DNA from 2 places in the Gottfriedia sp. NPDC057948 genome. Region 2 is predicted to be linked to the other one. Evidence: riboswitches for the same ligand, from Rfam matches in the RefSeq annotation. Region 2 holds a riboswitch; the other holds the start of a gene.
The links. A riboswitch is a leader RNA that binds a small molecule or an ion and turns the genes downstream of it on or off. The one in region 2 is predicted to bind FMN.
Positions count from the first base shown of each region.

Region 1: another riboswitch for FMN. It lies ahead of ribE (riboflavin synthase); the one in region 2 lies ahead of ACFVRR_RS10180 (ECF transporter S component).

Region 1 is NZ_JBHVPN010000018.1:25,026-28,457, reverse strand. It holds gene ACFVRR_RS20235 (bifunctional 3,4-dihydroxy-2-butanone-4-phosphate synthase/GTP cyclohydrolase II) at 1-987, opposite strand, end outside; gene ribE (riboflavin synthase) at 1,000-1,647, opposite strand; FMN riboswitch at 1,979-2,126, opposite strand; gene ACFVRR_RS20225 (APC family permease) at 2,833-3,432, opposite strand, start outside.
Region 2 is NZ_JBHVPN010000004.1:319,570-323,001, forward strand. It holds gene ACFVRR_RS10165 (cob(I)yrinic acid a,c-diamide adenosyltransferase) at 1-128, shown strand, start outside; gene ACFVRR_RS10170 (hypothetical protein) at 416-562, shown strand; gene ACFVRR_RS10175 (phosphotransferase) at 668-1,576, shown strand; FMN riboswitch at 1,640-1,776, shown strand; gene ACFVRR_RS10180 (ECF transporter S component) at 1,995-2,564, shown strand; gene ACFVRR_RS10185 (YpiB family protein) at 2,661-3,227, opposite strand.

The sequences.
Region 1 (3,432 bases), on a different contig from region 2:
TCTTAAATCTGAATCAAATCCTAAGTTTAAATTTGCTTCAACAGTATCAAAGCCTTCTTCCTGTAACTTATATGCTCTTAACTTATTAAGTAAGCCAATCCCTCTGCCTTCTTGTCGCATATAAACAATTACGCCTTTGCCTGCTTCTTCAATCATCGATAATGTTGATTGTAACTGAGGTCCACAATCACAACGACATGAGCCAAATACATCACCTGTTAAACATTCCGAATGAATACGTACAAGCACTGGTTCACTATCGTCAACTTTACCTTTTACAATCGCAATATGCTCTTTACCGTCGATCTCATTTGTATAACCAATCATCTTAAAATCACCAAAATCAGTTGGTAATTTAATTTCAACTTCTCTTTTTACAAGTTGTTCAGTTTCTTGTCTGTAATGAATTAAATCTTTAATTGTTATCATTTTTAAATTAAACTTGTTTGCGATTTGAATTAAATCCGGTACTCTTGCCATAGTTCCGTCGTCATTCATAATTTCACAAATAACACCAACTTCTTTCGATCCAGCCATTCGAGCTAGATCTACTGCCGCTTCAGTATGTCCCGGTCTCTCAATAACGCCTCCGTTTTTAGCGACTAGAGGAAACATATGCCCAGGTCTTCTAAAATCTGCTCCAGTTGATTCATCATTTAACATTTGTAAAACAGTATGTGAACGCTCAAATGCTGAGATACCAGTAGTAGAATCGATATGATCAATACTTACCGTAAAGGCAGTTCCATGTGAATCTGTATTGTTTGTTACCATTTCATATAAATCCAGTTTTTTGGCTATCTCTTCAGAAACAGGTGCACATATTAAACCGCGACCATGTGTTGCCATAAAATTGATATTTTCAGGAGTTGCAAATTCTCCGATAACAACAAAATCGCCTTCATTCTCTCGATCTTCATCATCACAAACAATAATAATTTTTCCATTTTTCAAATCTTCAATTGCTTCTTCTATTTTAGAGAACATGATCTTACTCCTTTATATATAGCCATTTTGAGATAAAAATGAAGTTGTTATTGCAGAACTCTTTTTCGTCTCATTCATACCAAGCATTTTTTCAACATACTTACCTAATAAATCAAACTCAATATTAACAACGTCTCCCGTTTTTTTACTGCCTAAGATCGTATGTGATCGGGTATGAGGAATTAAAGAGATTGTTACAATATCAGTTTCAACTTCAAATATTGTTAAACTTGTACCATCAATCGTTATACTGCCTTTTTGTAGGCAATATTTAGCAAACGAACTTGGAATAGTAATTTTATACATTACTGCGTTTTCCATTGCATTTACAGATATAATTTTACCTGTGCCATCAATATGACCCGATACAATATGTCCACCAAACCTTCCATTTGCAGCCATTGCCCGCTCTAAATTTACTTTTTGGTTTGAAACCAAAGTACTTAGATTCGACGCTTGAAACGTTTCAGGCATGACATCAACAGAAAATTCATTTTTAGTAAAATCTGTAACGGTTAAACACACTCCATTTACAGAGATACTATCTCCTAAATGAACATCCTCTAATATGACTGGTGCCTCAATTGTTAGCAATAAAGTTTTACCTTTTTTTACGATATTTTTTACTGTTCCTATTTCCTCAACGATTCCAGTAAACAAGTTTTTTCACCTCATTTCGAAAAAGCACATTACACTCAAGCCCTTTAAATGACTTTATAAGATCTATCTCTAATTTCATAAATAGTTGATCCACCTTATCACACCTTCTAATTCAAATTAATTTGAAAAAGTGAAAAGCCCCTTAGAAAACTCCTAAGGGGCAATAGATGTTTAAGAAAGGAAGCATACTTAAATAAACGCTAGTACAATATGAACTATTAAAAGACAATATTGTAGCACGTCTATTGTTGTACAAATAAAATATGTACAACGAACTAAGCCTATACGGATAGTATTTTTGAAAAAACAAATAGCCATACCGTATATGCACTCCATCCTTCTCCCATCCAGACTATACTGTCGGCTCTAGATTCTAACTAGATCAGCAACATATAAAAAATCTATATGAAGCTCACGGGCTTAGTATAAAAATATACAACACCGCCGGTTGGGAATTTCACCCGACCCCGAAGGACACTAATTATCAAATTTGGTTTCATTATAACTAGCAATTATTTGATTGTAAAGATTTTAAGATTCTATTTCTTTTAAAACGATCTAATAGAAAAGATAATTTAAGCGAAAAAACCTTATAAAATATGGAAAATTCCACACTCGATTTAGTTAAAAAATTTTTTATTTTTTTTCTACTAAATTTAATCACCTTACTATATATATTTTTTTGCAGCCAATACAAAAGTGTATAAATATTAATATCAAAGTAATTTCAGAAATTATTAGTTCATGCAATTAATGTAGACATTAAGACTTGCAAATTCCAGAATTACATTAATTTAGATTAATTAATAATACAATTGAATTGTTTTTTCATTTGTATAAAATCAGATTTTTCATTATTTATTTATAGCAAGAAGTAATAAACTCCACTTAACAATGCTCCTATAATCATTAGGATATCATTTTATTAAGCGTTTCTCTTTATATCAGAAATAGAAAGATGTAAACCTGATAACTACAAAAAAATATTTAATTCTAAAATAACAAAAGGCCTTTCATCTGCACTAAAAAAGCAATAGCTTCATCGTATACCAATCTGAAAAAAACGTGTAAAACTTGAGTAAATATCCATATAAAATAATAATAAATATACAATAAGTAGAATTATTATAAAAATTTTTTTCAAAAAAAGAAACTTCTTTTAATAGAAGTTCCCTCTCTTATCCATTATTCATTTCCAACTTGTAAAATTTTTTCATGTTGTTTTAAATCTCTTTTTTGTAGCCAAATAAAGTACACTGAAACTAATATGATTAATATTAATATGACTGGTGAAGAAAATAAAAGTATTCCTAAAAAGCAAATTGCTAGAATACATGAACCCATTTTAAAAAATATGGAATCAAATAATCGCAAACATGCCAATACTCCTAGTAAGGCGTTGCATAGGAAGAATGCATTTGCAATTGCTACAAGTGTTTGAATGCTTAGGAAGTCATTAAAATAAAGAATAAATACAATTATGTGAATGCAAAACAAACTAAATAACGATCGAGTTGCCACATTATTTTTATTTTTAAAAGAAAGCCATGAAGGTAATAAACCGTTTTTGGCTTGATCCGCGATTAGCCTTGATACTGCTCCTATTACTAGCAGAACCGTACTAATACAAAGAGCAATTGTAATTGTTGAAATAATTGGAGTTGACCAACTTCCAAATAAACTCTGAAGTAACGGTGCTAATGATTGATCCATCATATTTCCATTTTTAGAATGAATCCACTGGAAAGCAAATGCAACGGTTAAACTTACAATTGCTATAATCGA
Region 2 (3,432 bases):
TATTTTTATATTTGAATCGATTATCTGATTATTTCTTTGCACTTGCAAGGTTAATCAACACACGTTTAAATATTAAGGATGTAGAATACGAGCGAGGAGCAATTGTATTTCGAACTGATAAAAAATAAATAAGAAAAATAGCGATTGAATAGTTAAATTTTTCTAATCAATCGCTATTTTTTTTGTATAAATAAGATTTTTCCATCATAGAATGATTGAGTGTATGATTAGTAAAAGTACTTCTTGTCGTTTACATTTTCGATTTGCTCAAGTACATCTTAAGTAATATACATAAGAGTTAAAGGTTTGAAATGAGTAAGTAGCTTAGTCCAATTTTTTTTGAATTACCAGTTGATAGTCCACGAGTTATTGGGCAGATTAAACACTTTTTACATTTTCAGGTGGGAGGTAAATAATGTTTGATTTTCTTAGGAGATGTTTGTTGATTGTGGTGTTTGTTTTAACGATTGGCCTTTTATTTATCGGAGGAAATCGAGAAAAATTAAAGGATATTATATTAGATAAAAATTTTCATGAATTAAAAATAGTTTCAAATCCTTAATAATAGTATTTGTTTTTAGAACTTCTATTTTAAATGTAATTTACTAATAAATTTGGTAAAGTACATTTATATGTGAGGTTCTATTTTTGATTTAAGGAGAAAAAAATGACTAATATATGGGATCCAGCAATTGTAATGGAAGAGGAATTAGCGAAAGAAATAGTAAAGATACAATTTCCTAAAATAAAAATAAACGTAATAAAAAAAATTGGCGAAGGATTTGATAATACTGTTTTTTGTTTAAATGATGAAATTTTACTAAGATTTCCGCGAAGAGAAATAGCTGTAGCAATTTTAAACGTTGAAAGAAAATTACTCCCAATTATATTTAATCATTTTGAATTGAAGACTACAGTACCAATACTCGATGGAAAACCATCTGAATTATTTCCTTGGCCATTTTTAGGATATAATTTTATTGCTGGAAAGCCTCCAACTAATTTAAATAGGACTGAGAGAATTTTAATGATTGAACCAATCGCGAATTTCTTGAAAAATTTACATTCAATAAATTTCGATGAATTAAATGATATTAATTTACCGTATGATGAGTTGAAGAGATTAGATATAAACTTCCGTAAACCTCAGGCTAAAAAATATATACAACAGGCAATACAGAAGGAACTAATTGAAGATGAACAGAAAATTAATCAATATATTGAAAGCTTAGTCGAAATAAAAAGTGAGACACCATTAGTACTTGTTCATGGTGATTTACATTTTAAGAATATGATCGTCAATAAACAAAACCAACTTAAAGGAATTATTGATTGGGGTGATGCTCATATCGGACATCGTGAATTAGATTTATCAATTATTTATAGTCTAATTCCGAACGATATGAGAGGGAAGTTTTTTGAGATTTATGGTAATGTATCGGAAGTGTCAAAAAAACTAGCACAGTTTAGAGCCGTCTTTACAACAGTTGTGCTGTTGTTATATGCGGATGATCAAAAGGATGATTCGTTGGTAAGGTTTTGTCAAGAAAACCTAAGTAATGCTTTAAATGTTTAGCCAGAGATTTTTATTTACAAACTGTATTTAATTTAGTAACATTAAACTGTAATTTAATAAACGATCTATCTTCGGGGCGGGGCGAAATTCCCCACCGGCGGTAATTAAGCATTGCTTATAAGCCCGCGAGCCTGATTTTTTGGGCAGGATCTAGTGCGATTCTAGAGCCGACAGTATAGTCTGGATGGGAGAAGATGGAGGTTCGCAAGTTCAAAAAATTATTTCTTTTTGAACGCTTATTTGGCGTACTGAAAATTCTCCCCTATTTCGAAAAAATAGGGGATTTTATTTTATTTGCAGAATTTTATACTATTTTTCATTTTTATTTCGGACTTATTATAATATGTGCAAATAATAACGCAACTTAAGCGAACCTTTCATTTTTCTTGATATGATCGGGAAAAAGGAGAGAGGTAATATGCAACAACGCAACAAAGTAAATAAAATGGTGATAGTGGCAATGCTTAGCAGTATTTCTTATGTACTCATGATGCTGTACTTTCCACTTCCTGCATTTCCAGTATGGCTTACAATTGATTTTAGTGACGTACCAGCATTAATAGGAGCAATTGTTTTTGGACCAGTAGCAGGAATAGGAATAGAGTTAATAAAAAACATCCTACATTATGTGATTAATGGTAGTATGACTGGTGTACCAATTGGAGAATTTGCTAATTTTAGTGCGGGAGTATTATACATTTTACCTGCATCGTATTTCTTTAGAAAATACCGTTCAGTAAAAGGGCTAACTCTTGGATTAATCGTTGGTACAGTTGTGATGACTGGGATATTAAGTCTTTTAAATTATTTCGTGTTATTACCTGCATATGCACATTTCATGAATTTTAAGCTACCAAATGAAGTAATTGTTGCATCAATTATGCCATTTAATGCAATTAAAGGTTTATTAATCATGATCTTATTCTTAGTTATCTACCCAAAATTAAAGGTTTGGTTAACTCAAAGAATGAATGTTCATAACGTATAAATAAATGAAAGTGTCTACTAATTTTTGGTAGACACTTTTTTGTTTTTTGAGTCTCTTGGATGAGAGAGAGATCAATATCTAAAAAAAGAGAACCATCTATCGAATGATAGATGGTTTATTTGTTAGTTTAAGTTTATTAGCTAAAGAAGATAACAAAAGAAATTGTTGTTCGTCTCTCTCATCTAGTGCTTTATCAATTTGACGAAGTAGAAGTGTGTGTGTAGTTTGAGCTATAAGAGATGATAGAAGCTCATCGATTTCTGTTTGTAGTTCCTCGTTGGGTTCAAAGGTAGTCGTCGAAAACGGATTAATATCTAAGATCAAAGCGTACTCGATCGGCATCACATCAAATAACAACTCAATATAAAACTTTGTTTCCTTCCCATGTAGTCGAAGTTTATGGTAAATCGTTTCTGTTGACAAATCGACCTTCTTATTATTTTCATAATAAGAAAACTGAGGATATGAGTAGTTATCATTTCGAAAATTAAAGACAATGCCATTTGGTGTACTTTGTGCATCTTCGACAAAAGAGATGTTTGCTAGTACTTCATCAACAGCAAGGAGATATTGTAAAATCAATTCGATGTCTTTTTTTACTTGTTTTTTCTCTAATAACTTGTTTAAAAACGTCTTTTTCTCGGTAATTGTCATCTGTTCCATGCTGTTCATCCTCTCATGATGTTTTATTTATTATAGCAAGTTATTTGATAATTCTGAATATGTAAAATAAGGAAATAATTTGTATCAAGACTTTGGGTGCACTGTCTTCATTTTTTAGGAAAAGGTTTTATAAGTACGAATTGAAATGTGATATTGTGAATCACTTTATGTAACTAAGGCATCTGTTTTGTTGAACTGATCATGA